DNA from 4 places in the Peribacillus sp. YIM B13472 genome. Region 3 is predicted to be linked to each of the others. Evidence: riboswitches for the same ligand, from Rfam matches in the RefSeq annotation. Region 3 holds a riboswitch; each other region holds the start of a gene.

Region 1 (8,232 bases), on a different contig from region 3:
CGGTAGATTTCAGTGCCTCAGAATTTTTTGATCAATGGCAGATAGCGTTAAAGGAAGGTACCGCGGATTTTAACGAGACGATTGATATTTATCAAACGATCCCAGCCAGTGCAGTTAAATATGGAATCAGGTTAATTACATCTCCTATCTATATATCACCCTATTTATCTTTATTGAATCAAGCGGATGATGATGAATATGTTCAAAATTGGCGCCGCTTCAATGCTTGGGCTAATGGGCATGTACCATTATCCGGAGCAGCCGCAAAACAAATAACCAAAGATTTATTGATAAAAAATAGCTTGGTTAAGGGTGGTTTTAAGGTAAGGGGAAAAAAAGCGAAGCTATCGAAAATTGATGCTAGTGTTTTGGTAATAGCGAGTAAGTATGATCGATTGGTCCCGCAGGAAATGATTTATCCGATAATGGAGCATTTAACATGTAAGGATAAGACATTTACCCTACTGAAAAGTGGACATGCTGCTAAACATTATTCCGGTGTACTCCCATATTATTTGAAGGAATGGCTACCAGGGCGTTCTTCACCAATTCAATAGATTACTGGGGGGATGTGAAATGTTCGTGTTGAACGCCAGTGAGGATATCAAAATCATGCCGGTTGTAGAGTATATAGGCTTTGCGTCATTGATATTTCCAAAAATTTTTGCAACATTTCCGGATTACTAAAGTGAAATAAATGAAAGGGCTGGCTCGGTATGTAGAACCAGCCCCCATTGTATTATTGATAATATTTCACTCGTTCTTCAAGTGGTGAGAAGTCTTTATCGCCAGGTTCTGCAGTGGGTTTTCCAAAAGGCATCTGTGCGATGAGTTTCCAATCGCGTGATATATCCCATGTCTTTCTCACTTCGTCATCGATTAAAGGATTATAATGCTGAAGACTTGCACCAAAACCCTCAATTTCCAAGGAAGTCCATACGACAAATTGTAAAATGGCAGATGATTGGTTCGACCAAATCGGAAAATTTTCGGCATACGTTTTGAATTGTTCTTTAAGCCTATCTATGATGGCCTGGTCTTCAAAGAATAAAACCGTACCATAACCATTTATAAATGACTTCATTTTTTCTTCATTTTTTTCAAAATCTTTGTCACCTAATGCTTTTCTTAATGCTTTTTTCGTGATATCCCATAAAAGGTCGTGGCTTTGACCAGTTAAAACAATCACTCTTGCACTTTGGGAGTTGAAAGCTGAAGGGGAATATTGAACGGCATGATCGATAACTTCTTTAATCCTTTTATTAGGGACAACACGTTCCTTGCTAAGGGAATAATAAGAGCGTCTATCTTCAATTGCGCTAAAAAAATCTTTAACCATATATCACACCTCCATTCTTTATACCGATTTATTTTGACCTGATTTTATTATTTTATGATAAGTGAATACGGGTGAAATGATTTGAATGAAAATGGTTGACAAATATATCACTGTCGTTTATCTTTAAATCAAGATATTTGTATTAAAAGCATTATGGTAGATTAAATACTTTGAATTCGAGATATTACTTACGGATTAATTCATGACTGTAAGGGGAGATTTATATAGATAGGAGTGGTACGGATGGAATTAAAAGGATTACATCATGTTTCGGCGATTACAGCTAAAGCGGGAAATAACTTTGAATTCTATACAAAAGTCTTAGGGATGCGATTAATCAAAAAAACGGTTAATCAAGATGATGTTCGTGTGTATCACTTATTTTATGGAGATCAAATTGGTTCACCGGGTACGGAATTGACGTTTTTTGAAATTCCCAATGCTGCCCGCACTCATGAGGGAAACAATAGCATTTCAGAAATTTCTTTAAGGGTGAGAGATGATGAAGCGCTAAGATATTGGAAAAAACGGTTTGTGGAGTTCAATGTTGAGCATGATGAAATATCGAGCCGTTTTGAAAGGAAGGTGCTTTCTTTTAAAGATCCTGAAGGGCAGAGGCTTCTTCTGGTTTCCGATCAGGATAATAACGGCGTTCAAGGAGGATTACCGTGGGGTGGAAGCCCGGTACCGCAAGAGTTTTCCATCCTTGGATTAGGACCAGTAAAACTTACTGTGCCCAATATTGAACAAACTGAAAGTGTCCTTACCGAGGTATTGGGGTTCAGGAAATTAGGCACATACCCATCCTTAATTAGGGGGCAAAATCCGATTGTCGTTTACGAGACGGGTGAGGGAGGAACAGGAGCGGAACTCCATATTGAGGAAAGGAATGACATACCTCGGGAAAGGTTGGGGAGGGGTGGAGTACACCATGTTGCCTTCCGGGTGGATAATGAAGAAGAATTGAGAAAATGGATAGAGAAAATTAGTGAATCGAAATTCGTGAACTCGGGCTATGTGGACCGCTTTTATTTTCATTCACTCTATTTTAGGGAGCCGAATGGCATCTTATTTGAACTAGCTACTGATGGACCTGGTTTTGCAGTGGATGAAGCAGAGCAGCACCTAGGTGAGAACCTTGCCCTGCCACCTTTTTTAGAATCGAGAAGAAAGGATATTGAATCGAATTTAAAACCACTGAATACAAAATCAACAAATTAATCAACGGGAAAGGAAGTAATCGGCATGCAAAAGCAAAATGCTGGAATACATCATATAACCGCAATTGTAGGCAATCCTCAAGAGAATGTGGATTTTTATGCTGGAATATTGGGAATGCGTATGGTGAAGAAAACCGTTAATTTTGATGATCCAGGCACCTATCATTTATATTTCGGAGATGAATCAGGTTCACCGGGCTCAATCATCACTTTCTTTCCTTGGCCTGAAGCATACCGAGGGACAATAGGTTCTGGACAAGTGGGGATTACAACATATGCCGTTCCGGAAGGGTCAATGGACTTCTGGAAAATGCGTTTGGATAAATTTAACATAGGCTTTGAAAAGGTTTCACGTTTCGGTGAGGAATATCTGGAATTTCAAGACCCGCATGGTTTGCAACTTGAACTGGTTGAGCGTAAAGAAGGTAAAAATAGCAAGTGGTCATTCGGCGGTGTACCAGCTGATAAGGCGGTCAAGGGATTCGGAGGTGCCGTATTATTGACGTCAAAGCCGATCAAAACGATGGAACTATTAGAGAAAGTGATGGGCCTGCAAAAGATTGGGGAAGAGGGCGATTTCATCCGCTTCAAATCCACATCGGACATCGGAAATTTGATAGATGTTAAAAAAACGGTTTTGCCCAATGGGAAAATCGGAGTGGGAACTGTCCATCACCTTGCATGGCGTGCAAGCGATAATGAAGATCATAAAGAATGGAGGGAGCATATAGGTAACCATGGCTATGGTGTGACACCCTTTAAAGACCGTCAATACTTCGATGCCATTTATTTCAGGGAAGATGGAGGCATTCTCTTTGAAGTTGCCACAGATCCACCTGGCTTCGCTCATGATGAAACGAATGAAACGATGGGGAGTAAATTAATGCTGCCGCCATGGCTGGAAGAAAAAAGGGAGTACATGGAGAAAACGTTACTGCCGGCAGTGCCGAGAGTACTAGAGGAGGATAAATGATGAAGCATATTTTTCAAAAAGGAAGTAATCCAGAAGCGCCATTGCTTTTGCTTTTACATGGCACTGGAGGAACGGAAACAGATCTCTTGCCATTAGCGGAAATGGTTTCACCGGGTTCATCCGTATTGAGTGTACGGGGAAATGTACTTGAAAACGGAATGCCTCGGTATTTCCGCCGGTTATCCGAAGGGATTTTTGATGAAGAAGATTTGATCTTTCGTACGAAGGAGCTTTATGACTTCTTGGACTTAGCGGCCGGAAAATATGACTTTGATCGTGACAAAGTGGTAGCATTAGGTTATTCTAATGGTGCCAATATAGCGGCAAGTTTGATGTTCCATTTCGAAGGGGCACTACAAGGAGCGATTCTTCATCATCCAATGGTACCTAGACGAGGTATTGCACTGCCGTCCCTCTCGGATATACCTGTTTTTATTGCTGCAGGTAAAAACGATCCAATCTGCCCGGCAGAAGAAACGGAAGAACTCAATCAACTTTTACTGCAAGCTGGTGCTACGGTGGATGTTCATTGGGAAAATTACGGTCATCAGTTAACACGTTCAGAGGTTGAGGCAGCAGGTTCATGGTTTCATAAGAACTTTATATAAGAATGAAAGAGGGAATGAAGATGATTTCAGTTAATCCTGAAAGTCTGACTGAACGGGAAAATTATAAGTTTTTGACTGGAAGCATTATACCGAGACCTATAGCCCTGGTTACGACACAATCCGAAACCGGTACAATCAATATAGCGCCGTTCAGCTTTTTCAACATAGTCAGTTCCAATCCTCCGATGATTTCCATTTCTGTTCAACGGAAAGAAGGAGTTTCAAAGGACACGGCCCGAAATGCAATTCAAACAGGTGAATTCGTTGTTCATATCACTGATGAAAATAATGTTGCTGATGCAAATCGAACGGCGAAGGAACTCCCATCTGACGAAAGTGAATTGGGTCTTACCAATTTCACGCCAGCTGTTAGTGATAAAGTATCCGTACCTGGATTGCAAGAAGCGAAGGTACGCTTTGAATGTACATTAGAGCATGCGATACCGTTGGCAGGTTCCCAGAATAAACCTGGTTGTGATTTATTGATAGGGAAAATAGTCTGCTATCATATAGAGCAAGATATTTACCATAATGGCCGAATTGACCAGAATGGGCTAAAACCTGTAGCAAGATTAGCGGGTCATACTTATACAAAACTAGGGGAATTATTTGAAATAGAACGTCCTTAAGTGAAAAGAAAGAAAGAATGGCGTCATCTTTTTGAGATGGCTTCATTTTTTTAGATCAAAATTATCCGGTTAGATTTATCTGCAATTTTAATGCGGTGAGCGGTAGTTCCGAAAACTGGCAATCATTTCATTTCAATGCCGGAGGTGCCATGATTGTTAGAATTTAAAAGAAAGTCTTTACAAACGAAAACAAAACTTGACAAATTTTTCATAGATTGATAAAGTTATAAAAAAATAATTTCTTATCCAGAGAGGTGGAGGGACTGGCCCTATGAAACCTCAGCAACAGGTCTAAAAAGGCACTGTGCTAATTCCAGGGGGTGAAACCTTGATAGATAAGACCGTACGTGTTTATTTGTCAGTAACGCACTCTTTTTTAGAGTGCGTTTTCGTTTTTTCTGGATGCAAGATTAAGGAGAGTAAGAATGGAAAACAAAAGGAAGCATGATTTTCAAAGGCAAATGCAAGCACGGCATATAATAATGCTATCGCTTGGCGGGGTGATTGGAACTGGTTTATTCTTAAGTTCGGGTTATACGATTCACCAGGCTGGTCCGTTTGGCACCATCCTTTCGTATCTGATTGGAGCAGTAGTGGTTTATCTAGTCATGCTATGTCTAGGTGAACTGGCAGTACATATGCCCGAGACAGGTGCGTTTCATAGCTACGCAGCCAAATACATCGGACCAGGGACAGGGTATACAGTAGCCTGGTTGTATTGGCTAACTTGGACGGTTGCACTAGGTTCGGAATTCACGGCTGCAGGATTGTTGATGCAGCGATGGTTTCCATCAATAAGTGTCTGGATATGGAGTGCTCTATTTGCCATTTTGGTCTTGGCATTAAATGCGTGGACCGTTAAGTTTTTCGCTGAATCCGAATTCTGGTTTGCGTCTATTAAGGTATTTGCTATTGTGATATTTATTATTCTGGGAGCTGCAGCAATGGTAGGTTTTATTCCAATAATTGATTCACAGTCAGCTCCGTTATTTTCCAATTTCACAAGTGCAGGTTTATTTCCGAATGGTGCTTTCGCCATTCTGATGACGATGCTCGCGGTGAATTTCGCATTTTCTGGAACTGAATTAATTGGAATTGCAGCTGGAGAGACAGTGAACCCTGAAAAAACGATACCAAAGGCAATCCGTATGACATTATGGAGATTGATTATCTTTTTTGTGGGTACCATCGTTGTATTATCCGCATTATTGCCAATTTCGGATGCAAGCGTATTAGAGAGCCCCTTTGTTACAGTTCTGGAACAAATTGGAGTGCCATATGCAGCGGGTATTATGAACTTTGTTATATTAACTGCCATTTTGTCTGCTGCAAACTCAGGACTATATGCCTCATCCAGGATGCTTTGGTCACTTGCAGATAAGAAAACTATATCACCCATATTTGCAAAATTGACAAAACGGGGTGTTCCGGTAAATGCAGTCCTTTTCAGTATGTTGGGCGGTGGTTTAGCCCTTTTCTCAAGTATTATTGCACCGGATACTGTATACATAGTGCTCGTATCCATTTCTGGACTAGCCGTGGTTGTAGTTTGGATGAGTATTAGCGCGTCACAGTTTCTATTTCGCAGGCGATTTATAAAAGATGGAAATTCAGTAAATGATTTGGCTTATCATACACCATTATATCCACTCGTTCCAATCGTTTCTTTTATACTATGTCTTGCTTCTTGCATAGGAATTGCATTTGATCCTACACAACGAATTGCACTATATTGTGGCATTCCTTTTATTTTGTTTTGCTATGGAAGTTATTATTTGACACAAACGATAAAGAAAAGAGGAGTAGACCATGAAGAATAAAATAAACCCAATTGACGCAATATTACGAGATCATTCAGTCATGATTTTGGACGGGGCTCTAGCTACAGAGCTTGAAAGGCATGGGTGCGATTTGGACGATCCCCTGTGGTCTGCACGTGTATTACTTGAAAATCCAGAAGTTATTTATCAGGTTCACTCTGACTACTTTCGTGCTGGTGCTGACTGTGCGATCACGGCAAGTTATCAAGCAACAGTTGAAGGTTTCGCCCTCCGCGGAATACAAGAGAAAGAGGCTTTGGAACTAATCCGGAAAACGGTTTTACTTGCAAGGAAAGCAAGAGATGAATTTTGGATGGAAGAAGAATATCAAACGATTAGACCTAAGCCATTGGTCGCTGCATCAGTTGGACCTTATGGGGCTTACCTTGCAGATGGTTCAGAGTATGTAGGAAACTATGGTGTTTCAGATGAAACTTTAACTGCATTTCATCGCTCGCGAATATCTGCTTTGATTGAAGCCGGTGCTGACATTTTAGCATTTGAAACGATTCCTTCCCTGCAAGAAGCAAAAGTATTACATTCATTATTGAAAGAGTATCCAGAAGTCTATGCTTGGCTATCCTTTTCATTGAAAAATGAAAAAGCGATTAGTGACGGTACATTGCTTGAGGAGTGTACCAGATTGTTTGGGGACAGTGAGCAAATTGCAGCAATCGGCATCAACTGTGCGCCTATATCAGGTATCACGGAAGCCATACAGCTGTTGCGTTCAAACACGCATAAACCAATTATAGTTTATCCGAATTCTGGTGAAACATATAATCCGGAAACTAAAACCTGGCATGGTGAAGAATCATGTAACAGGCTCGACCTGAAATCTGAAGAATGGCACCATGCAGGGGCACGTTTAATTGGAGGATGTTGCAGAACTGCACCGCATCATATTGCAGACATTTCAAGAAAGTGGCGACCTTCCGTGGTGGTATCCTCCTAGCCCTTCTCCTGTCATCAAACTGTTATAAGGTATGTAAGTAGTGGATAAATAAAAAGAACAGGAAGCGTCATAATTTGACGATTCCTGTTCTTTTTTTTGCACTAGATCGGGTGTGAAGGAACATCTGGGTTGAGTTATATTTCTTATTTTTTTCAGTGTTTTTAAAATGAATTTCGGCTGAAAATAACAGGTCAATCCAGACTTGCTGCAAAAACAGGAAAAAGAGAAATTAAATCATATTTTTTGTATGCTTGGGGAAACTAAACAAACAATGATTGGAAAGGAGAGAATGAGTATGAGTCGTGGTAAAAATTTTAATCACAAAGAAAAAGGACATCCAGGAAATCTACCCAATAATAGAATTAGCGAAGAGAAGGAACACAGCCGGCAATATGAACAAATCGAGGATATTGTCACACATGAAGCTTTCAAAAATCGGGAAAAAGAAGACGAGATGCCATGATTTATTGGGAAAAAGTATATCGAATGAGACACTTTTAAACATATCAAGATATTGAGCAATTTTCCATACCTTTAAGGATTTTATAATTTCGCTTTCCAAAAATAGAAGCACATCATAAGGCTTCCAAAATTCAGCTTCGTTTTTAGCTTTAAAGATGAGACAGCAATTTCCATTTATTCACTTGGGAAAAACCATGAGCTTTGCTATGGTTTTTCTTTCATTGCA
Region 2 (8,232 bases), on a different contig from region 3:
GGAGGCAGAACCGGTAAGTTCCTTTGGTGAGTATTTTATGATAATCGTATATAGAACGGTTCCAAAGAAAGACAGCGCTACGGAGTTGAGAGTGAGATAAGTGATGATAAGTGCTATGGACGTGGCGTTAGACATTAAAAAGAGAAAAATTGCCGATAATATTGCGCCAGCAGCGGCAAGATACTTCTCCCGGTTAGCCATATGCTTATCCAGAAGCCATCCGCTTACATTAAACATCAAGAAACCAAAAACATAAGGGATTGCCAATAACCCCCCGGCGGCTATTAAATCAACCCCTTTTTCCTTAACCAAATATATAGGCATCCAAGTGATCAGACCATAGTTGATAATATTTGAGATAAACTTGAAAGTTATGAGTTTCCAAATGTTTTCGATTTTAAATAATAGTTTCAGGGCTACCTTTTTTTGTTTCGGATTGTCTTTTCTAACCTCTTGAGTTCCTTGAGGCTTTAGAATGAACCAAATACCGAAAGAAATTAATATCCCTATAATTCCGGCAATGGTAAACATGCCCCGCCAACCGAAAGCTACAACCATCGAAGCGGCAAGTGCAGTACCTAATATCCCGCCAATATTCTGGGCGGACAGGAAAAACGAATTTGCCCGGCCCCGTTCTTCTTCCGGGAAGTTATTTCTTATAGTGGACATACTGGCAGGATAGAAAGGCCCTTCACCTAACCCGAACAGAAAACGAATGAATAATAAAGACATAAATGACCAAGCAAACCCAGACATTACAGTGAATAAAGACCAACTAAACAAAGAAACTGTAACCATGACCCTTGCTCCATATTTATCGGTCATCCATCCGCCAAGCGGTTGCATGAGTGAGTAACTAACAAAAAATATACTAATTAAAAAACCTGTTTGAGAAGTATTGAGATGAAACTCATCTGCAATTGGAATTATCCCGACATTTATGGCAACGCGATCAAAAAAGCTTAAAATCATTCCAACAAATAAAAGGCCGCTAATCACTAATTTTCGTTTCTTACTTGCATACAGCTGCATTCCTCATCACTCCATTTTTTAGATTTTCACAAAACTTTTGAATATATAAGGGAAGCGCTTACAATTCCTTTTAAAATGCCCAAGACTGAAAATTCACTTTTCACTTTTTGATTTTTGTTCTGTGACTATTAGGAGCGTTTTCTTTAAAAGACAATAATGATTTAAAAAAACGAAACTGGGATGCCTACAAGATTATTTGATACATTCAAACCCACGAGACTAATAAGTAGACTCGCGGGTAGAAACATCGGTCACTTGATCCATCATGCTATAAAGTAATTGATTATCATGGAGTAACGATATTGACCTTTGGTTGAAATTGATCAAGCAAAGACAGGAAATCTTCAAACTGTTCTTTATCACCGGAAATGGAAACTTTACCGGCCGCTTCCATTTTGGATAAATCTTCACGTCCTAGAGCAATTTGATAAAAGGTCATTCTATCTAATGTTAATGTTGCATCAGGGTTGGACGCCATTTTCCCTTTCTTGAAATTCAATACAGAATTATCTAGATCAATCATGTAATTGGTTTTCGAATCTGTAAATGTCATATTGCTGAAATAGTTGCCTTTGTTGCCGGCATTGGCTCATCTGACGCAGCATTTGTAACGGAAGACCCTGCTAGTAAAACAAAAACAATGGGAACGGAGGCAATTCCTTTAATAAAAGATACTTTGGACATTTCATACCCCTTTCTCGTTTGAATAAGCAGATATCATGTCTATATTCCGTATGTTGTAGAAGTAAACTTTCTCTTCTCATAGAAATTTTTAGAATAATATGAATTTATTTTATAATTAATTAGCCATTAAGTATATTTCCTATTACTAATAGTAACTTCAATTTTATTTATATATAAACTGCTTGTTTACATACGTTTGTTCGGCTAACCTTAATCTGAACATCCAAATACAAAAAGCCCCTCCCGATAGAGAAGAGCTTTTATGAATAATCATGCGGTATATTCAATTTGCTATGACTTTTTCAAGGTAAGGGGACCGGGGGCACATCGTTAACCATGAAACGGAAAACGCTGCCAAATTGTATTAGTAAACCAAAGTGGCTTTCCTTCCTTATTGAATAAAATCAACAAATTTAGACACCCCTATTTTATTAAAACGCTTGTTTTTCCTGACTAGCCATAGATTTCTTGTTATATCTATTCTGGAAATACCCACTTCCCGCAAAAAGCCTTGCTCCAATTCCCTGGCCACTGTCAACCTTGGCAAAATGCTGATTCCAAGTCCAGCTTCAACCGCACTTTTTATCGCTTGTGTGCTACCAATCTCCATGTAGTTTTCTATTTTTTCTAAAACCCCATGCTTCCTTAACATGTTTTCTACTATAAGCCGTGTTCCTGAAATGGATTCACGCCAAATCATCCTTTCATTCCCCAATTCCTCAAGCTGAATTTCTTTCCTGCCTTTCCATGGGTGGTCGGACGGACAGACCAATATCAATTCGTCCTCGGCAAACTTTTCTACAATAAAATCGGCGTTTTCCACAAGTCCTTCCACCAAGGCCAAATCAATGACATCGTTTGAAAGATCCTCCAGAACCCGGGGGGTATTTTTTATCGTTAATGTCACTTTTATTTCAGGCTGTTGTTTTTTAAATCTCCCTAGCAAGCTCGGCAACAAATACTCACCGATAGTCAAGGATGCCCCTACTATGAGGTTTGCATTGTACTTGCCCGTTGATTGCTGAATCACTTCTTTTGAATGGTTGAAGTCATTTACAATAGCTTTTGCAAAAGGGTATAACAATTTTCCTGCTTCTGTAACTCTCAGCCTTCCTTCCTCACGGTCGAATAGCAAAGTGTTATAATAATTTTCCAGTTGATGGATTTGTCTTGTTACAGCGGGTTGAGAGAGGAAACTTAACCTCGCTGCCTGGCTTATACTTCCTTCATCTACCACTAAACAAAACATTTTCAAATTTTCCAATTTCAAGAAAACGACCTCCATATTTTTAGATAGTTTATTAAAATGATAGCATCATTAAAGGTAAATGGTGAAATGAAAAAAGAGTGCTACATCCCTGAATAAGTGAGGCTATTAAATTATTGGCGACATTCTTTATAAAGCGGATAAATCTTCTGGGTATAACGTTTTGTTATACCCGATGATTTTGTTGCAATTTACCCATTCCTTTTTCTTTGATATGGTAGTAATAAGATTTAAACTTAACGGCAAAGGAAGTGACTGATGTCAATGAAAGGACAATGGAAAACTCTATTCCATTTATTTTGGACCTTTTTTAAAATAGCACCTGTCACATTCGGAGGCGGGTTTGCGATGATCCCTTTAATCGAAAAAGAAGTGGTCGAAAAGAGGAAATGGATGAAAAGCGAAGAAGTTACGGATGTTTTTGCCTTATCCCAGTCCGTACCGGGAGCTGTCGCCATTAACTCCGCCACCTTTATCGGCCATCGAATTGCCGGAATGAAGGGGGCAATGGCCGCCATGATCGGTGTTTCATTACCTACCTTTTTAATTGTTCTGCTCCTCGGCTTTTTGTATTTTTTCATTCAGGATAATCCGAAGATAGAATCCGCATTCATATCGATCAGAGCTTCCATTGTAGCCATCATCGCCTATGCGGCTATCAAGATAGGAAAAACGGCTGTTGTAGATAAATCAACTTTCTGTATTTTAATAGTAGGAATTCCAGTCCTCTTCTTTATTCATCCTGTGATAGTTATAGTAGCAGGAGCTGTAGCGGGTATTGTGACAATCTCCATTAAGAGAAAATTAGGTTACGATGTCAAGATGGACAGAAAAGATATAAGAAAAGAAGAAAATGATTTCGAACCTTTCATGGGTGCTGGCATATAGGTAAATCAAAAAAGGGGCTAACTAATTTTCAAGAAAGCGTGTGATGAAATGATGGAATTGTGGGAGTTGTTTAGTACCTTCTTTATTATCGGCTTTGTATCGTTCGGAGGCGGATACGCCATGATTCCCCTAATAGAATCGGAAGTCTCACAGCATGGATGGATGACGACGCAACAATTTACCGATATAATCGCCATTTCCGGAATGTCTCCAGGACCTGTCACAGCCAATAGTGCCATTCTCGTTGGCTATTCGACTGCTGGATTAGCAGGAGCCATATCATCTGCTCTCGGAATCTTGCTACCTGCTATTATATTCGTCACCGTCATAGCCACCTTCTTCAGCAAATTGAATCATTATCCAGTTATTCAATCCATGTTTTATGGTTTAAGACCCATTGTCACTAGTTTAATCCTCTTTGCAGCAATCAGTTTAGCACTTTCCAATCATATGATAGTCCAGAACTTTTCATGGCATACGATAAGCTTATTACTCGTTTTTGGATTATCATTATTTGCCCTAATGAAATTACGCTGGCACCCAGCCTATGTAATTATTCTTTCTGGTTTAGTTGGTGTTGTCCTCTATTCATGACAAATGTCGCACACACAACCATTATGCGTCGCGTTTTCAATATGGACGGGAATTACGCAGTTATTTTGGTGATGGAAAAAAAGTTTGTTACCATACATTTAAAAATACAAGGAAATGAAATGAAGACTGCCTTGATTACATTTTGAACACTGATACTGACATAAGTGCGAAGATCACTTTTGAATTGCTTATGTTTTAGTATTTCACCCATACAGAAAACACCCTGCATCCAATGATTCAGGGTGTTTTTTCATTATTATTCTCTTTTTAAGAAGTATGTTTCTTCGTTTCATCATTTCCCTGCTGAAACCGTGGAAAACCAATCAAGATGGCAACGACACCACAAAGTCCAATTAGTATTGGATAATATGAATACGGCAAGATGCTCATCGGAGAAATTTTTGCTACCCCTGCTGCAACAAGCAGTTGTGCTCCATATGGAATCAACCCTTGGATACAACAGGCAAAAACGTCAAGTAAGCTCGCCGATTTACGCGGATCAATCCCATACTTATCAGCGATATTTTTGGCAAGTGGCCCGGCAATGATAATCGAAATCGTGTTATTTGCCGTCGAAAGGTTCGTCAAACCAACAAGCCCGGCAATGCTGAATTCCGCCCCTTTTTTTGATTTGCTATTTCGGGTCACGAGGTGGAGTAGATAATCGATGCCACCATTATGTTTGATTACAGCTACCATACCTGCTATTAAAATGGCAAGGAAGGATATTTCATACATTCCCGCCATTCCTTCACCAACTTTTTGAATGACACCCAACGGTTGATAACTTCCATCAGCCAAGCCGATAATTCCGGCAAATACGATTCCGATGGAAAGGACCAGGAACACATTGACTCCTGCCAATGCAGTGATCAATACGCAAAGATATGGAAGAATCTTCACCCAATTATAAGACTGTTGGGAGATGTCGGCTTGTTCGCCCATGGTTAAAATTCCTAGGATGACACATGTGATGATGGCAGCAGGTAAAACGATGAAAAAATTCACTTTAAACTTATCCTTCATTTTCGTTCCTTGAGTTCGAACTGCAGCGATTGTCGTATCTGAAATGAAGGAAAGGTTATCTCCAAACATCGCACCACCAATAACGGCCGCCATTGATAGGGCAAGCGAAATATCGGTTTGCTCACTAATTCCCACCCCGATAGGCGCTAGTGCTACAATCGTTCCCATGCTCGTCCCCATAGATAGAGAAATAAAACAAGCGATAATGAAAATCCCTACCATTAATAGATTTTGCGGAAAAACAGCTAAGGCAAGATTCACAGTTGATTCAACTGCCCCCATGCCATTGGCAACTTCGGCAAAAGCGCCAGCTAAAAGGAAAATGATAACCATTAACATAATATTGGCGTCACCGGCACCTTTACAGAAGATATCAACCTTTTCATTGAATGTCTCTTTCCGATTCATCGCCAATGCAGCTGCCGATGCAATTGAAATCGCTACAATCACCGGAAATGAATAAAAATCTTTAGTGATGATTCCGGACCCTATAAATAAAATTAAAAATACGACAAACGGGATCAATGCCCATGGATTTCCTTTATTGTTTGCACTCATGATGTACACCTCTTTTTATTTTTCCCGCGACATTTGTCACAGCTCTTATTCTATTAACAGTTTTCGCAAATAACTCCAATTTGAACCTACCTGATTATCCAGTCATGGAGCTATAGCAAAAAAACTGGCATAAAAAAGACCCCTTCTATTTAACAACAAGAAGAGGTCTTTTAATTTATAAAAAACACCCTCCTTATCTTTCAGGCGAAAATCAGCCTGCTGGATTTGGCACAGCACTCCATTTAAGTCCGCTGCCGAGACATCTTCGGGCCAGTCCCTCCGTCTCTCTTGATAAGAAGATTACATTATATAATTTATCAAAAATTACGATGCCTGCCAGAAAAGTACCACGCTGGAAACTTGCCTAAGTTCGTGACATCGAAAGTCGTTTTGAAAAGCAAATATAACAGTACAGCATTTTGTCTATTTTCGCAAGGGTTAATTTTAAATTATTTTACATGCACTCCTTACTGATTATAAAGAGATCTTGACATGTGCAGTTAATCAGTTATTTTCATTTATCGGGACGGAATTCATATAAAAAAGAGGTCTAATGACCTCTCAGCAAATTTGTTGTATTAGGTTAGATGAATTATTTTTGGTCGAGTTCACATCAGTCGATACCTCAAAGGCTTCCATCTGTTCCGAATCGAATGACTTTAAATACTGCTGCAGATATGCAGGATCATTATTGGTTGGATTCAACCAATCCTTTTCATCTTCCGGTTTTAGGATGACAGGCATACGATCATGAATGCTGGTCATCAGCTCATTAGGAACGGTTGTTATAACGGAGCACGTGTAGATGCTGAGGCCTTCAGGGGATTTCCAGGATTCCCATATACCGGCCATTCCAAATGGAGCATGATTCTTCAGTTTTATTCGCATCGGTATTTTTCTTTCTGGTGTCTTCTTCCACTCATAAAATGAGTCAGCGATTATCAAGCATCTCTTCTTCTTATACGCATTCTTGAAGCTTGCTTTCTCGGCAATGGTTTCCGCTCTGGCATTGATCATTTTATAGCCCACTTTTTCGTCTTTTGCCCAGAAAGGAATGAGTCCCCACCGAAGATATCCAAGTCGGTTCATTGCCCCGTCATTAATGACGGATAGCACGGATTGGGAGGGAGCAATATTGTAGCTGAATTGGTATTCCTCATCAAATGATCCTTGAATATCAAACCGATCTTTTATTTCTTCAATGTCAGTGAAAAGGGTGAAACGTCCACACATAATATCGCCTACCGTATTAAGATTTATTACAGTGTAACAAATGGAACGGGAAGGCACAAATCAGCGTTCTAAAATCCTGATGTCGGTAAATGGTTGATTAAATAATTCGCTGGAAATCAAAAGAGTGCCAAGGACTTCTCTTTCATCTTCAGCTTTAATGATTTCCGACAAAATTAAGGTACTGCCATTCCTAACCGTCACTTTATATTCATTCATGGAATCCCCCCTCAAAAGGCTAGATGGTTGTTATTATAAACTAAAAACCCACAAGTATCAGTATTGAACTCTGGCAGAGTTATGGTTAATCATCTAATGAAGAGGCCGTTTGGAGGTTCCTTTACACTTTAAAGGGTTAGTCGAACAATGCCCGGGACCATAAATCCTTGATAGGCGGCAAAAAAAGACTGTCCATGAATGATTCATGGACAGTCAGGATCTGTCAAAGGTTTATCGCTTCAATACTGATAATTGATTATGGAGATGGCATTGAGGAAAGCCCCAACAGCAGGTGTGAAAAGGAACGCTCTTCTAAAAGGACCAAATTGGAGTTGCCCCCTTTTCCATGTCCATTCATTATTTAAAATGCAGTAAAACCTCATTTATTAAATGTGCTGCCAATGTAACGGTTTTATTATTTTCGTCCAAAGAAGGATTCACTTCCGAGATATCAAAGGAGAGGATCTTTTCATTCGATACGATATGCCTAATAATGGAACGGACCAATTTCGGATTCAGTCCAAACGGCGATGGAGCACTTACCCCAGGTGCGTAGGCTGAATCAATAACGTCCGTACATAATGTAAGAATAATGTAGTCATTTTCCTTAGCGAATTCATTTATCCGCCGCTTAGTTTCATCCATTTCGTTCAATGACAAATCTTCTTCCAATATGTAGTCGACCTTACTTCTATCGGCTGTTTCAAACAGTGCCTTCGTATTCCCCTGCTTCT
Region 3 (8,232 bases):
GGGAACAAAAGTCGAAGATCCAGCTGCCATAATTGGTGGTTTTTTTATTGACTAAAGTGCAGATTTGGTCTTTATATAGAGGGGGGAATTGAGGATTTAATATTTTTGCCCCCTTAATACTAAGGTTCCTTTCGAATTAATATAAATGGACTGTGTAATGGGCTGAAAAAAATGAAATTTTCTATACACGCTTTGATATCTATCTTTTTAGGCTGTATCTATGGTATTTATGAAATATTTATAGATGGTACACAAAGGCATTTTCAAAAATAGTGGGAATGCTATCCATCATTTTATCAACATGGGTATTTGCTTCATATATAACTTCTTTGAAAGACAAAGCTGGTCGATAATTGCATTCTTATTCAGTATATAAATTTTAAGACTATTCGCTTCAAATAAGTAGACGTGTTTCCCTACTTAAGACAATCAGAAGTTGTTGTTGAAAGGGGGATTTAATTTGAAGAAATTTATTGTTTGTTATACCTTGGATGATGATATTAAACGAGAAAAAATATTAAGAGGGCCAGATGTAAAGAAGGAAGACGTTCTACAAGATGCATTAGATAAGATAGTACGAAGTGATTACTTTATTGCGAAAACCGACCAAGGAGAGTATAGGATAAATTCTTCCTTAATTCGTTATATACAGGTTTTGCATGAAATGCATTGTTTTAAATACCATACTGATCATCAAGATTAGTGAGTAAATAAAAGGTTATTTCTTTGCATAGTTTTCTTGAATTTTGTTGAGTAACTTGAATATGGGAGAGAAGATGAATGTCAGAAACGTATCGTTCTCGTCAGGAACGAAAACAAGTAGAAAGAACTAAACAAGATCAAAAAAAGGGTGAAAACTCCCCTAAAAGAAGGTCTTTCTTGAAAAAAGTTTTACTTTGGTGCTTACTGTTAGTTGTGGTTTCAAGTGGAATAGGGGCAGTTACGGTTGCAGCAATGATTAAGGATGCACCTAAAATAGATGCTTCAAAACTAGTCGATCCGCTTTCTACCAAATTATACGATAAAAACGGGAATTTCATTTACGAATATGGTAAAGAAAAGCGGACAAAAATTGAGTATTCTCAAGTTCCAAAAATGTTGGAACATGCTTTCATTGCCACGGAGGATGCACATTTTTATGAACACAATGGCATTGATATAAAAGGAACTGCGAGAGCAATCTTCAAGAACCTAAAAGGGGATTTCGGATCTCAAGGCGGAAGTACGATTACACAGCAGGTCATTAAAAACTCCTTTTTGTCACCTCAGAAAACAATAAAGCGAAAGGTACAGGAATGGACCTTGGCCTATCAGCTTGAGCAAAAGTATTCCAAACATCAAATCTTAATGATGTATTTAAATAAGATCTACCTTGGAGACGGGGCATATGGTGTAGCAGCTGCCGCCAAAAATTACTACGGAATCGATGCTGATCATCTAAATAAATTAACGCTTCCGGAGGCCGCAATGCTGGCGGGACTCCCACAGAGTCCAAGTTATTACGATCCCACTGAACCCGAACATGTGAAAGCTGCAACAAATCGTCGTAATATTGTTTTAGAAGCTATGTATAAACAAGGGTATATTACGAAACAGCAATTGGAGGATGCAAAGAAGGTTCCAGTTACAGCAGGACTTGTTCCAAAAACGAAACAGAAAGGAATGCCGTACGAGGCGTTTTTGGACGCTGTTGTAAAAGAAGTTGAAAGAAAGCTGAAAAATGTAGATATCAGTTCGGATGGATTATCTATTTATACGACGCTAGATCCAAAAGCTCAGACCTTTGCGGACAAAATAATGAACACCGATACGATTATTTCTTATCCAAATGACAATTTTCAAGGAGCCTTCGTATTTTCAGATACAAAAACAGGAGAAGTTCGAGCTATTGGAAGCGGTCGAAACCAATATAAAGCTTCCTTTCGAGGCAACAACTTTGCGGTTGATATTAAACGTCAACCAGGATCTACTTTCAAGCCAGTCTTTGATTATGGTCCGGCTATTGAAAATTCAAAATGGTCTACAGCACACCAAATTAATGATCATGAGATAACCTACTCAAATGGTCAATCTATTTCTAACTGGGATCATCAATACCACGGAATGTTGTCGATTAGAACAGCACTTCAATGGTCATACAATATTCCAGCACTCCTTACCCTTCAAGAAGTAGGGATGGATAGAGCACAAAACTTTGCAGAAAATCTTGGTATTACTTTTAATAATAATAAGGTGTACGAATCATATGCGATTGGAAGTAATACGGTTAATCCATTAGAGTTGGCAGGGGCATATAGTGCTTTTGGAAATAACGGTGAATACAATACACCACATTTTGTTCGTAAAGTTGTCTATCCTGATGGCAGAGTTGTTAATTTAGCTCCAAAGCCAAAACGTGTTATGCATGATTACACAGCTTATTTGGTGACGGATATGTTACGGACAGTCGTAAAATCTGGTACAGGAAAAACAGCAAATGTCCTTGGACTAGATGTGGCTGGAAAAACTGGCACAACCAATTTTGACAGTAAAACCAGAGCACAATATGGATATCCAGCCGGTTCGGTAAATGATAGTTGGTTCGCTGGTTATACACCGCAATACACTATGGCGGTTTGGACTGGATATACTAAAAATGGTCCAGGTAATTATATGGATGGAAATACAACTAAAATCTCGCACCAAATGTTTAAGGTCATGCTGGAAGCGTTTGGAACAGACCAAAGTAGCTTCAAGCAGCCTAGTGATGTATACCGGGTGAATAATGAACTGTTCATTAAAGGTGCAAATCCTGAAGAAGCTCCACCAGTTACAAAAAATAATAAAGTAAAACCATTGGATATTGGTGAAAAAAAAGAGGATGAAAAACATAAACAAGAGAAAGAGAAGCCTAAACAACGAGAGGAAAAGCAACACAAACAAGGGGAAGAGAAGCATAAACAACAAGAGGAAAAGAAACATAAACAAGAGGAAGAGAAGCATAAACAGCAAGAGGAAAAGCAACACAAACAATAAAGATTTTTAGGATGGGATCGCATTGGTTCCATCCTTTTTTATGATACACATAAGAGAATGAGAGGGTTTCTACTTAAACTATAGGGTGCGTTAGCTGAAAATCAGAGTTGTCTTTAAGGCAGCTCTTTCTTATGGAACTAAAGGGACAGGTTGGCTCAAGAAGGATATTAGTAGAGATAAATAGAATGCTTTATACAAACTTAAGAAAAACTCTTCTATACAAAATTTCATGCAAAATAAACGGAGGGAGTAGCTAATGAATATTCGTATTTTAAAAGAGGCCGATGCCCATTTATACCAGGAAGTGCGATTGAATGCATTGAAAATTAACCCAGAAGCATTTGGTTCAACATATGAGAGAGAGGTGGGATTTTCATTAGAAACGGTAAAGGAGCGAATAAAACCAATAAGGGACAAGTACATTGTAGGTGCTTTTGATAATAGAAAATCTTTAGTTGGAATTGTTACTTTTATACGTGAAAATAACCTCAAAACCAGACATAAAGGGAATGTTTTTGGAATGTACATAGCTCCAGGCAATCGAGGTCAGGGTTTAGGAAAAGCATTAATGAATGAACTTATAAGTAGGGCGAAGAATTCTGAGGGATTGGAACAAATAAATTTAACTGTTGTATCTGATAATGACTCCGCAAAGAAACTATATAAGTCTTTGGGATTTGAGGTCTATGGTACAGAACGAAATGCCTTAAAGTATAATGGGCACTATTTTGATGAGGATTTGATGGTTCTAACGTTAGCTGTAGACCAGAGCCGTCTTTAAGATAGCTTTTTCTTTATGGAACTAAAGGGGCAGGGTAGTTGAAGATTGCTTTGACCTTTGTTCAACAATTGGGCCATTTAGTTGAAGATCTCATCAGATAAGTAATAATATTTAAAGGAATAATTCATTCTCATATAGAATATTAAAAAACGTGATGATAAGGAGGCGATTGTATAGCAAACCATGTAGAAAATCTATATAACTATCATGTATGGGCAAATCAACGGATTATTGATCATCTTAAGACACTTTCTCCTGAGAAATATCAAAAGGAAATGAAAAGTGTCTTTTCTTCTGTTTCAAAGGTTTTATCTCATCTCTATTTGGTGGAATATGGATGGCTTAATACCCTCGAGGGTCAGAGTATGAATGAAGCAATGCAATCTTCATTTCAAATTCAAGAAAAGATTGAGAAACTGCCCATTGAAGACTTAGAAACGGAATTTCACACTTTAACATCACGGTTTAAAACCTTTTTGAACAGACAGGAAGATATGGAAAAGAGAATAATGTTGGATAATCCATGGGCAGGATTAAGAGAAACAAGTATATCTGAAATGGTCTTACACGTTGTGAATCATGGAACCTATCATAGAGGGAATATTTCAGCTATGTTACATCAGTTGGGTGATTCTTCAGTTATGACTGATTATGCTTTTTATTGGTATTCTTGAAATATTATTCATTATAAATAGGCAAGAGAAGAGTAATCCATTTTTTCTTCAAAAAGGTGACGTTAGTTGAGGATCGAGAGATGTTTACACAGATCTTTCTTTGAGCTAACGAATAACTTTAATCAAACAATTGTTGATCCAAAGTATTCTCACTCTTCTACGATATTTAACATTACCAGCAAGAATAAGTTAATTGCCTCCACAATACCGGCTAATATGAGCTTCTTGTTTAATCAAGAATCGCTTTTCTTAATGAACTACCATGAAAATAAGTTTCTTTAAAAATGAAAAATGACAATACTTAAGAAGACCCTGCTCAATCGTATAAAAAAAGAGGAGAGCGTTAATAAATTAGCTTATAGATTAGGGGTGACTGGATTAAGGTCAGTATCAGTATTGATACTTCCTAACCATTTTCATTCTTTGTGGTGAATCGCCGATTTTTGCGATTCATGGATGGCTAACGGGTGCGTTAGTTGATTAAGGATCACTAAAAATAATCAATTTTATAATAACTGTATACTAAATCACTAGAAAAGAATCCATTTTGAACATCTTTTTTCAAAATAGATTCTTTTTATTTACGCTAATATGGGGGTTCAGGAGGACCTTTTGAACAATCCCTAGAGTTAATCTTTCTTATACGCTTAAACGTTGGATTCGAGCATATCGATGATTTAATTGAGGAGCAGGAGCAAGCAATCGCAAAGGGTACGGAGTAAAGCATTTAATGCAATCATCCATCAATTCAAATTAATTAAACAATTTTTTATTGACACTACCATTTGGTCATGATAAGATCACTCCCATACCATATTCACCTGAATTTAAAAATCTTACTTTTAATTGAATATAATGTTTGACTCTTATCAAGAGAGGTGGAGGGACTGTGCCCTGTGAAGCCCGGCAACCGTCAGTTAATTAACTGAAATGGTGCCAATTCCTGCAAAGCAATGTGCTTTGGAAGATGAGAGAAAGGATTGTTTAGCCAACCTTTCTACTCATGTGTAGAAAGGTTTTTTTGAGAAAAAAAAACTTTCCTTTACCCGGTATAATAACTTCGGACAAACTAACATAATAAGTGCTCTGCTGCCACCATTAATTTCAGGTCTTACAGTTACAACAATTGCTCTAGTTGGTTATACAGCTATTGCTTGGGAAATTGGTGCAGATGGTTAGGTAATTTGTTATATCTTGAAAGTTTTTCAGCGCAATAATAATGATGTTACATTGGTAGCAACTGTATTAATTTTATTCATTGTTTTTATCATACAATTTATAGGTGATATATTTTTTACATCAAAAATAGATAGACAATAAGGGAGAAATGAATTATGAAAAAATGGATATCAACTTTAGCAGTTTCCTCAGCTTTATTATTAGGTCTAGCAGCTTGCGGTACATCTAATGGCGGATCAGATTCTTCAGACAAAGAAAAGAAAATCCTTGTGGGTGCATCAAACATTCCTCATGCTGAAATTTTAGAAGAGGCAAAGCCATTATTAAAGGAAAAGGGAATTGATTTAGAAATTAAAACATTCCAAGATTATATTATACCGAACACAGCGTTAGCTGATGAAGAGATTGATGCAAATTATTTCCAACACGTTCCATATCTTAAATCAGTGCTAAAAGAAAATCCAGACTATGACTTTGTAAATGCGGGTGCTATTCATATTGAGCCAATCGGTATTTACTCTAAAAAGTATGATAGCTTAAAAGATCTTCCAAAAAACGGTACAGTTATTATGCGTAATGCTGTAGCTGAACAAGGTCGTATTCTATCTATTTTTGAAAAAGAAGGCGTTATTAAGCTAAAAGAAGGCCTCAATAAAACAGAAGCTACTATTAATGATATTGTAGAAAATCCTAAAAACTTAACTTTTAATGCAGATATAGAAGGTGGCCTATTACCTCAAATTTATAATAACAACGAAGGTGATGCGGTTGTTATTAATGCTAACTATGCGTTAGATGCAGGGCTAGACCCGCTTAAAGACCCAATCGCTGTTGAATCGGGTGAAGATAATCCATATGGAAACATTATCACTGTACGTAAGGGTGATGAAAATAAAGAGACAGTAAAGGCGTTAGTTGAAGTACTTCACTCTAAAGAAATACAAGATTTCATTACTGAAAAATATAAAGGTGCAGTCATACCTGTATCTAAATAAAAAACCACCCTTTCATGAACTATACCCCAAATAATGGAGACTTCGAAAAAGGTCCCTTATTCGGGGTTTTTCTATGTCTATATACTAGAAACCCGTTTATAAGGTTCTGATGCAAAAATCCATTATAATTACAATTAATCTCTTAATCATGAACATACTGATACTATTACGATAAAAAGGTGCTGCATGGATGGCTAACAGGTGCGTTAGTTCATTAAAAAGAAGGAAAATAAGTCGATTCCTTAACGTAGAGGAGATAGACTAAATTGCTCTCTCTCGTTCGTTAACGTTTAAAAATACTTTACGAACGTTCTTTATTTCTTTTCTCTATTTTTATAATAAATCAATAAAGTGAAGTACGCGTTTTGAGTACTTTTCTCTTGTTTTTATTTTATTTTACTATTATACTTACACTCTTGTTTGCGTATTGCGACAACTTAATGAAATTCAACTAGGAGGCATACAGATATTATGGAGAACTTCACGTATCATAACCCCACAAAATTAATCTTCGGAAAAGATCAGCTTCAAGCGTTATCAGAAGAAATCCCTAAATACGGAAAGAATATTTTGCTCGTTTACGGTGGAGGAAGCATTAAACGAAACGGGTTATATAATCAAGTTCTTACGTTATTAAAAGATTTAAAAGTAAACGTGCAAGAGTTAGCTGGAGTAGAACCGAATCCTAGATTATCTACGGTAAGAAAAGGTATTGATATCTGTCGAAATGAAAAAATTGATTTCTTGTTAGCTGTTGGCGGAGGAAGTGTTATTGATTGTACAAAAGCTATTGCTGCTGGAGCTCAGTATGAGGGAGATGTTTGGGATATCATCAACAAAAAAGTAACAGCTACAAAAGCACTGCCGTTCGGAACAGTATTAACATTAGCAGCAACGGGTTCTGAAATGAATCCTGATTCTGTTATTACTAATTGGGAAACAAATGAAAAATATGTTTGGGGGAGCTCTGTAACACACCCTTCATTTTCTATTTTAGACCCTGTAAATACGATGTCTGTTCCTAGAGATCAAACAATTTACGGCATGGTAGACATGATGAGTCACGTATTTGAACAATACTTCCATAGCGTGAAAAACACACCTCTACAAGACCGTATGTGTTATTCAGTATTACAAACGGTGATTGAAACAGCGCCGAAATTACTAGAGGATTTGCAAAGTTACGAACATCGTGAAACCATCTTATATTCAGGAACAATCGCATTAAACGGAACACTTCAAATGGGTTACTTTGGCGATTGGGCTTCCCATACAATTGAACATGCTGTATCAGCAGTATATGATATTCCTCATGCGGGCGGCTTAGCAATTTTATTCCCAAATTGGATGAGACACGTTCTCGATCAGGACGTAATTCGTATGAAGCGTCTAATGCTGAGCATGTTTGATATTGAAACAGCAGGCAAAAGCGACAAAGAAATTGCTTTAGAAGGAATCGATAAGTTACGTACTTTCTGGTCAAGCCTAGGTGCACCGTCTCGCTTATCTGATTATGATATCGGAGAAGAGAGACTAGACGAAATTGCAGAAATAGCTGCTCGTGAAATGGAGCATGGAGGATTTGGCA
Region 4 (8,232 bases), on a different contig from region 3:
GAAATTTTAATCTTCGGGAAAATAATAACAACTTTTTAAATAGTTTGTCAATGGGTAAATTAATAAAAATCTGGGCGACGATCTTCGAATACAGGTATTTTGTTACGGGCTTCTGTAACTTTATTGAAGTCCAAGGTGCCTGTCAAGAGTTCGTTTCCTTCTCCGGCTTCACTAATGATATTCCCCCATGGATCAATAATCAAGGAATGACCAGCAAATATATTATTGACATCCGAACCTGAACGATTAACGGCTACAACATAGGCTTGGTTCTCGATGGCACGGCTAATCAATAAGGCTCTCCAGTGATCGAGTCTCGGCTTTGGCCATTCCGCCGTTACGAATAGAACTTCGGCGCCTTGAACGGTATGGGCTCGCTGCCATTCAGGGAAACGGATGTCATAACAAACGAATCCAGCACATATTTTTTCATCAAGAGTGAATAAACCATCTTTTTCTCCTGGCTGCAGGAAATGATGTTCATCCATTAACTGAAATAAGTGAAGCTTATCATATTCTTTAATGAGATTCCCATGTTTATCGATGATAATCATGGTGTTATAGATTCCCTTGCTTGTTTTTTTCGCGATGGAACCGCCTATGATGTGAATCTGGTGTTTCTGTGCCTGTGTTTTAAAAAATTCAATCGTTTTTTCTGCCTCGTGATCAGCAATCTCATTTAACCTGGTCAAGTCGTATCCTGTTGTCCAAAGCTCCGGTAAAATGACGATATCGGGTTCTGACCGTGCTGCTTTTTCCATCCATTGTTCTGCAACCTGAAAATTGATATCTGGTTGCCCGAAGGCTATATCCATTTGAATACAAGCTATTTTCCACTTCATCGTTTAAAACCCCCACATGTAAAAAATGCTTTACAAGACTATGATAAACATATATCATTTGTGACTAGAATTTCAAGAAATTTCAGAGAAGGTGTATAAATGGTGCAATTCGAAAAATCCGGCCAGCTTCAGGACCTGCCCAAGCAGTTTTTTGCTTCACTAGTAGCAAAAGTCAATGCGATCACGGAGCAAGGACATGATGTCATTAATTTAGGCCAGGGAAACCCTGATCAGCCGACGCCAGAACATATCGTGAAAAGTTTGCAGGCTGCCGCTGAAAAAACGATTAATCATAAATATTCGCCATTCCGGGGACATCAATATTTAAAAGATGCTGCCGTCGTCTTTTATGAACGAGAATACGGTGTCAAGCTGGATCCGAATAGTGAAGTGGCGATTCTCTTCGGGGGGAAGGCAGGTCTTGTCGAACTGCCGCAGTGTTTATTGAATCCAGGTGATACGATCCTTGTTCCAGATCCCGGCTATCCGGATTATCTTTCCGGAGTTGTTTTAGCCCAGGCAAAGACCGAACTCATGCCCTTGACAGAAGAAAATGATTTTCTTCCGAAATACAATGACATACATAAAGAAGTACTTGATAAAGCCAAAATGATGTTCTTGAACTATCCGAATAATCCCACAGGTGCTTCTGCAACGGAAAGTTTCTTTGATGAAACCGTCTCCTTCGCAAAAGAGCATTCCATTTGTGTGGTCCACGATTTCGCTTATGGTGCGATCGGATTCGACGGAAAAAAACCGATAAGCTTTCTCCAGGCGAAGGGAGCGAAGGATGTAGGAATAGAAATATACACACTATCGAAAACATACAATATGGCAGGGTGGAGAGTCGGCTTCGCAGTGGGGAATAAGAGTGTAATAGAAGCTCTAGAACTATTACAAGACCATCTTTATGTGAGTCTTTTCCCGGCGATACAGGAAGCTGCGGCAAGCGCTTTGCTTGACTCGCAGAGCTGTGTAGAGCAGTTAGTGCAGATGTACGAGGGACGAAGAAATGTTTTCATTGAGGGATTGAGGGCAATCGGCTGGGATGTCAAAGCGCCTGCGGCATCGTTTTTTGCCTGGCTCAAGGTGCCTAAAGGCTTTACGTCAGAGAGTTTTGCAGACTATTTATTAACGCATGCCCACGTAGCTGTTGCCGCAGGGAATGGATTCGGTGAATTTGGCGAAGGTTACGTCAGGGTAGGGCTGCTGACTTCGGAAGAACGGCTTGAAGAGGCAGTGGAACGAATACGTTCATTAAACTTATTTTAACGATGGAATGAGGTATCCGATTTATTCACCGTTAAATAGTTAAAACTTATTGACAAAGTAGGGATTACCTGTCAGAATACAAAATAAATTCTTAATCTTTCGATACTTGAATGCAATTTATATATCAGCGTTTTCTTATTTTGAGCAGGTGGAGGGACTAGCCCTATGAAGCCCAGCAACCGACCGTAATTCCATTGTAAAATGGGGCGGAATTCTTCGCCGGATTTTCTTTAAATCCACAAGGCACGGTGCTAATTCTTGCAGCCAATGGCTGGGAGATAAGAAGATGGCTTTTTAAAGCCTCTTCTTTATGAAGGGGCTTTTGCCATTTTAGACCATTTCAGGTTAATGACATCGAGAGTTTACTAACGTGTTATAGGAGTGATCAGATGAGCGAGATAGTCGCTACTTATTTAATTCATGACTTCAATGGAAATCATGAGAAAAAAGCAGAGAGCATTGCCTTAGGTTTGACTGTCGGGACTTGGACGGACCTGCCACATTTGGTCCAGAAACAACTGGAAAAACATAAGGGGCGCGTCGTATCGGTGACACGCCTTTCTGAAGAAGAGAGTGCAAACAGCTACTTTAATCGTAAAGTATACCGTTCGCTTATTAAAATTGCCTATCCGGCGGGGAATTTCTCCATTGATTTACCTGCAATCCTCACGACGGTCTTCGGCAAACTTTCATTGGACGGAGAAATAAAACTTATCGACCTGGATTTTGTCGGTGATATTCAAACAGCTTTTCCCGGGCCGCAATTTGGCATTGGAGGCATAAGGGAAAAGATTGGCGTATTTAACCGGCCCCTGGTGATGAGCATCTTTAAAGGTGTATTAGGAAGGGACTTGACATTCCATAATGAGCAACTAAGGCAACAAGCTTTGGGAGGTGTCGACCTAGTTAAAGATGATGAGATCCTCTTCGACCAGGAACTGACTCCATTTTTCGATAGAATAAAAACGGGAAAAAGAATATTGAATGAAGTCCATGAAACCACTGGCCACCGAACTTTATATGCTGTCAATCTATCAGGGAAAACATTTGAATTACTGGATAAGGCAGAGCAGGCGGCTGAAGCAGGGGCAGATGCTTTATTGTTCAACGTTCATACATATGGTTTGGATGTATTGCAGGCCTTGAGTGAACATGATCGTATCAAGCTGCCGATCATGGCGCATCCCGCATATAGCGGGGCATTGGCATCTTCATCATTTTATGGGATCGGCTATCCATTATTGCTTGGTAAATTAGTAAGGTTATCAGGTGCGGATTTATCCTTGTTCCCATCCCCTTATGGAAATGTCGCACTGGAAAAAAAGGAGACCTTGGCGATTGCTGAAGCTCTGACAAAAGATGAACTTTCATGGAAAAAAGCCTTCCCTGTTCCTTCTGCAGGCATTCATCCAGGCATGGTTCCGGACCTAATCAAGGATTTTGGGCTCGATAGCGTGATTAATGCAGGGGGGGGAATTCACGGGCACCCTGACGGAGCAGAGGGCGGGGCCAAGGCTTTCCGTTCTGCTGTGGAAGCCGTTCTAGCAGGAAAGGACCTATCTGAAGCGGCGGCTGAGGAAGAAACACTAAAAAAAGCTCTTGTGTTATGGGGAGGCCTATAAGAAATAATGAAACCGATCATCTTTTGTGATTTTGACGGAACGATCACCAACACGGATAATATCATTTCCATCATGAAAAAATTTGCTCCTCCTGAATGGGAAGCGTTGAAAGACGGTGTCCTTCAGCAAAAAATCAGTATATCTTCAGGAGTTGGGGATATGTTTTCACTGCTTGATAGTGGCATGAAGGATGACATCATCCAATATGTAAGAAAGACGGCCGGCATTCGTCCAGGGTTTTATGAATTCGTTGAGTATACGAAACAAGCCAACATCCCTTTATATATAGTAAGCGGGGGCATGGATTTTTTCATTGCACCGCTTTTAAATGATATCTTGCCAACAGAGTCCGTTTATTGCAACCATGCATTTTTTGATAAGGAAAAGATTTATATTGAGTGGCCACATGCTTGTGATGATCAATGTAATAATGATTGCGGTTGCTGCAAGCCATCCATTATGAGGGAAATAGCGGGTGAGGAAGATTTTAAATTCGTTATTGGAGATTCAGTAACGGATTTTGAAGCGGCAAAACAGGCCGATTTTGTCATAGCCCGTGACATACTGCTTGAAAAATGCGATAGGGAAGGAATTCCACATCAAGGATTTGAAACATTTTTTGATGTAATTGACATTTTAAAGAGGCAGGAGGCGGTTAAAGCGTGAACAATCATTCTAAAGAATGGCGGGAGTTGGCAGATATTAAAGCTGAACTGGCCGAAAGGGATTGGTTTATGGGAACAAGCGGTAACTTGTCCATCCGCGAGCCCAAAAGCCCTTTCTTTTATATTACGGCAAGCGGTAAGGATAAAAGGAAGCAAACGGATTCGGACTTTTTACTGGTGGATTTAAAAGGAAAACCAGTTGAAGAAACGAACCTAAGACCATCGGCCGAAACTTTACTACATACAGCCATTTATCGGAAAACCAATGCAAACTGTGTACTTCATGTCCATACTGTTGAAAATAATGTGATATCAGAATTGTACGGAGATGAAGGCCAGGTTTCCTTTTGTAATCATGAAATCATTAAAGCGACCGGTCGGTGGGAGGAAGATTCGGAGCTTCGGATTCCAATCATATATAACCACGCTGACATCCCGCTGTTATCCGATAAGTTCAAGCCACATGTCGAAGAAGACTCTGGCGCCGTGCTGATCCGCAATCATGGCATTACGGTTTGGGGTAAAAGCGGACTCGAAGCAAAAAGAATACTTGAAGCTTGCGAATTTTTATTTCAATACCAACTGTTGCTTAATCAACAAAAGGCGTTTGCAGGTTCTTTAAGGTAAACACTCGAAGAGGAGGAATGAATGATGGCGACGGTAAGATTCCATGAAACAAACGAGGTTATTGAAAACGGTGAACAGGTAAAAGGATTTTTAGAAACACAAGGGGTTATTTATGAGCAATGGGACATTTCTAAATTACCGGCCCATCTTGTGGAAAAATACGATCTAACAGATGCTGACAAGGAGGAAATCCTTGTAACATTCCAATCAGAGATAGCGGAAATTTCTGAAAGAAGAGGCTATAAAGCGCATGATATCATCACATTATCAGATGCAAATCCGAACTTGGATCAAATGCTTGAAAACTTTAAGCAGGAACACCACCATGAAGATGATGAAGTGCGTTTCATAGCAGGAGGTACGAGTATCTTTGCCATTGAAGGCAATGATAAACAGTGGTTTGATGTACGTCTTAATCCAGGAGATCTTATTAGTGTACCAGAATCAACAAGACATTATTTCACGCTCGCAGAAGATAGGAAAACTGTTGCTGTCCGTATTTTCGTTACAGCGGCAGGATGGGTGCCGATTTACGAAAAAGACGAAGTTCAAGCATAAACCAATTGAAAAACCAGCTTACGGGCTGGTTTTTTTATGTGGATCCGGCAAGTGCTTTAGTAAGATAAGTATGATAAAATTTAACGGAATCGAATTTAACCGGATCATAGGAGCAGATAAGAATGAAAACAACCGAAGTGTACATATTGGGCGGCTTTCTCGGCAGCGGGAAAACGACGCTTCTTCGAAATATTTTAAAACAGGAAAGTGAAGCGGGTAGAAAAGTGGCCGTGCTTTTAAATGAGCTCGGCAGTGTATCGGTTGACAGCGGACTCATTGGTGATGGAGTGCCTCTTAAGGAGTTGTTTGACGGGTGCATTTGCTGCACAATTCAAGATAAACTGGAGGTTCAGCTTCATGAATTACTAACGGAAAATGAACTGGATGCGGTTTATATAGAAACGACGGGCGCAGCTCATCCAGTTGAAGTATTGGATGGAATCATGTCGCCGATCTTCGCCAAAAGGCTGGAGTATAAAGGGATTATCACTGTCGTCGATTTATTAAGGTGGCGTGATCGGGAGGAACTGTCTCCGCAGCTTCGACAGTTGCTTGCCGAGCAAATCCACCATGCCGATTTCATATTATTGAATAAAGCGGATTTAGTTAGTGAGATGGAGGCCGCACAGCTGATTTATACGATACAGGCGCTGAATCCGGATGCTGTATGTTTATTGACGGAGTATGCAGCCGTATCCTTGACATCATTGCAGCAGATGCAAAGAAAACGGCATAATGGCCATCAAAAGCTTGATGTACATGACCATTTGCATTTAACTGCAGTCGTTCATACATTTGAAGGTGCCGTGGTACAAACCGACTTTGAAGAGTGGCTTAGGGCTTTGCCGGAAACGGTCTATCGGATGAAAGGATACATTTCCTTTACACATTCACAATACCCCCATTTGTTCCAATACTCCTACGGAATGCCGTTGTATATGAATGAAATGATGAAAATGCCATTGAATATCGTCATAATCGGGGAAAAGTTGGATAAGGAAATGTTGATCGGTCAGTTGAAAGCTTTGGAATTGAAAGCGGCCCGATAAACGTTTACCGCCCATTTAAGAAGGGAAACATAAAAAAGAGACTTTCTTATCAAGGAGGCGGTATTAGTGCCATGGAATAAGAACGATTACCCAAACTCGATGAAGAATCTAGATAAAGATGTAAGGGAAAAGGCTATAGAAATCGCCAATGCATTATTGGATGAAGGATATGAGGATGGAAAAGCCATTCCAATTGCCATAGACCGGGCTAAGATGTCAGTAGGAAAAGATTGAAAAAATGGTCAGACCCACTAATGGGTCTGACCATTTTTATTGTTGCATTCCAAAGGCGGCAAATGTCTTTTCGTCTTCTATTAATCCGCAAGCAGCACATTGGACCCGAACTTCAGGACCATTATATGCTAGATGGAATGGCTGGAGGGAATCGTTCGAATATTGTTCAATAATCTCACCTGACTGCGGATCCTTTTTAATGGGGGTTGCTACTTGCTGAATGAGATTGAAGCGAGATTTATTTGTCCGGCAATTCGGACAGCGGTATACTTGAGACATTGTACTCACTCCTTTTTTGAATTTTAAAAAGCGTAATCGTATTATTAAGATAGTCTTTACAATCTTGAACATTAATATGTATAAATTAGTAATGGATGGAAGGGATACTATGAAAGAAAATGTCAGGCAAGAAGAATTACTGGTGGCTTATTTAAGCATATGGAACAATCGTAAGGTGACCGCTGGAGGTGGAAGGGAAGTGTTGTCGGAACTCATCCGCCGTGAGCTTTTGGATGAAAATGCCCATCCCCGTGCCCGCAAACCAGTATTGGAGAAATTTTACCTCTGTATTAAACGCGTAATGGAATCTTCGCTTTCTGAAGAAATGAAAAATGCGATCGTCATGGCCTATATCACTGAATTGGAAAGGTTATGATTTCCGAGTGTTTTAAGGATGCTTGTTAGCAAATATTCTTTTCTGGTTCATACTTTTTTCACAAATCATTGTTAAAATCTTTAAAAAATAGATATTTAATGAATAAGGAGCTTAAAATATGAAGTGGGGCATTGGGCTTTTTCTTGCCATCGTATTGCTTACTGGGTGTAATAGCGGTAATGCATTTACTAAAATCAATAAAAGTGAATCTTTCCTGGCGACTGTCAATATCAAGGATACCTCACTGACTTTCATAGATGAAAACTATCATCCATTTGCAAAATGGGATATTTCAGAACCATTTACCGGAGCCCTGCTCCTGGCAGATAAAGATACTATCCTGCTTTATGGAAAAGAGATGGAGAAAGTCCAAGTGTACTCTTTATCAGCAGGAAAACTGATAAACAGTTGGGAAATTGGCAAAGGGATCGTTAATATGCAGTTGTTACGTGATGGAAAAAGCATCTTGGCGGTCAACCAATCGAATGACTCCATTTATTTCTTAAATACAGATGGGGAGAAACAGGATATTGTCAAGGTTGGTAAAAGCCCCCTGACCGTTCTTCAAGGAGAGCAAGCGAATCGTTTGTATGTTATTAATTTTGGTGATACCAAATGTTCGGTTATAAATCTTGAAACGAAAAAGGTCGATTTTGAATTTCCCGTACATAGTTCCAGCACAGGCACATTATTAAGGGAAGAAAAGGA

The links. A riboswitch is a leader RNA that binds a small molecule or an ion and turns the genes downstream of it on or off. The one in region 3 is predicted to bind S-adenosylmethionine.
Region 1: it holds a riboswitch for S-adenosylmethionine, as region 3 does, so the genes downstream of both, mmuP (S-methylmethionine permease) here and ACFX4I_RS22460 (ABC transporter permease) in region 3, are expected to answer to the same signal.
Region 2: it holds a riboswitch for S-adenosylmethionine, as region 3 does, so the genes downstream of both, ACFX4I_RS05110 (Na+/H+ antiporter NhaC family protein) here and ACFX4I_RS22460 (ABC transporter permease) in region 3, are expected to answer to the same signal.
Region 4: it holds a riboswitch for S-adenosylmethionine, as region 3 does, so the genes downstream of both, mtnW (2,3-diketo-5-methylthiopentyl-1-phosphate enolase) here and ACFX4I_RS22460 (ABC transporter permease) in region 3, are expected to answer to the same signal.

Annotation. Positions count from the first base shown of each region.
Region 1 covers NZ_JBHZPG010000025.1:38,928-47,159, forward strand. Annotated here, with positions in the region: gene ACFX4I_RS18075 (alpha/beta fold hydrolase) at 1-557, shown strand, start outside; gene ACFX4I_RS18080 (nitroreductase family protein) at 740-1,339, opposite strand; gene ACFX4I_RS18085 (ring-cleaving dioxygenase) at 1,583-2,560, shown strand; gene ACFX4I_RS18090 (ring-cleaving dioxygenase) at 2,585-3,532, shown strand; gene ACFX4I_RS18095 (alpha/beta hydrolase) at 3,532-4,140, shown strand; gene ACFX4I_RS18100 (flavin reductase family protein) at 4,161-4,769, shown strand; SAM riboswitch class I at 5,009-5,111, shown strand; gene mmuP (S-methylmethionine permease) at 5,195-6,589, shown strand; gene mmuM (homocysteine S-methyltransferase) at 6,579-7,544, shown strand; gene ACFX4I_RS18115 (hypothetical protein) at 7,840-8,007, shown strand.
Region 2 covers NZ_JBHZPG010000004.1:134,247-142,478, forward strand. Annotated here, with positions in the region: gene ACFX4I_RS05080 (MFS transporter) at 1-1,032, opposite strand, end outside; gene ACFX4I_RS05085 (alkyl sulfatase C-terminal domain-containing protein) at 1,319-1,585, opposite strand; gene ACFX4I_RS05090 (hypothetical protein) at 1,582-1,716, opposite strand; gene ACFX4I_RS05095 (LysR family transcriptional regulator) at 2,108-2,986, opposite strand; gene ACFX4I_RS05100 (chromate transporter) at 3,242-3,871, shown strand; gene ACFX4I_RS05105 (chromate transporter) at 3,920-4,465, shown strand; gene ACFX4I_RS05110 (Na+/H+ antiporter NhaC family protein) at 4,733-6,049, opposite strand; SAM riboswitch class I at 6,240-6,347, opposite strand; gene ACFX4I_RS05115 (SOS response-associated peptidase) at 6,611-7,282, opposite strand; gene ACFX4I_RS05120 (hypothetical protein) at 7,343-7,498, opposite strand; gene hutG (formimidoylglutamase) at 7,856-8,232, opposite strand, start outside.
Region 3 covers NZ_JBHZPG010000039.1:11,019-19,250, reverse strand. Annotated here, with positions in the region: gene ACFX4I_RS22480 (hypothetical protein) at 461-703, shown strand; gene ACFX4I_RS22475 (transglycosylase domain-containing protein) at 781-3,015, shown strand; gene ACFX4I_RS22470 (GNAT family N-acetyltransferase) at 3,272-3,796, shown strand; gene ACFX4I_RS22465 (DinB family protein) at 3,970-4,470, shown strand; SAM riboswitch class I at 5,334-5,444, shown strand; partial or broken gene ACFX4I_RS22460 (ABC transporter permease) at 5,560-5,790, shown strand; gene ACFX4I_RS22455 (MetQ/NlpA family ABC transporter substrate-binding protein) at 5,805-6,644, shown strand; gene ACFX4I_RS22450 (iron-containing alcohol dehydrogenase) at 7,116-8,232, shown strand, end outside.
Region 4 covers NZ_JBHZPG010000035.1:39,563-47,794, forward strand. Annotated here, with positions in the region: gene ACFX4I_RS21385 (carbon-nitrogen family hydrolase) at 60-842, opposite strand; gene ACFX4I_RS21390 (pyridoxal phosphate-dependent aminotransferase) at 942-2,114, shown strand; SAM riboswitch class I at 2,247-2,399, shown strand; gene mtnW (2,3-diketo-5-methylthiopentyl-1-phosphate enolase) at 2,504-3,736, shown strand; gene ACFX4I_RS21400 (2-hydroxy-3-keto-5-methylthiopentenyl-1-phosphate phosphatase) at 3,743-4,402, shown strand; gene ACFX4I_RS21405 (methylthioribulose 1-phosphate dehydratase) at 4,399-5,028, shown strand; gene ACFX4I_RS21410 (cupin domain-containing protein) at 5,053-5,586, shown strand; gene ACFX4I_RS21415 (CobW family GTP-binding protein) at 5,709-6,635, shown strand; partial or broken gene ACFX4I_RS21420 (DUF2188 domain-containing protein) at 6,702-6,848, shown strand; gene ACFX4I_RS21425 (DNA alkylation repair protein) at 6,906-7,148, opposite strand; gene ACFX4I_RS21430 (hypothetical protein) at 7,258-7,524, shown strand; gene ACFX4I_RS21435 (YncE family protein) at 7,643-8,232, shown strand, end outside.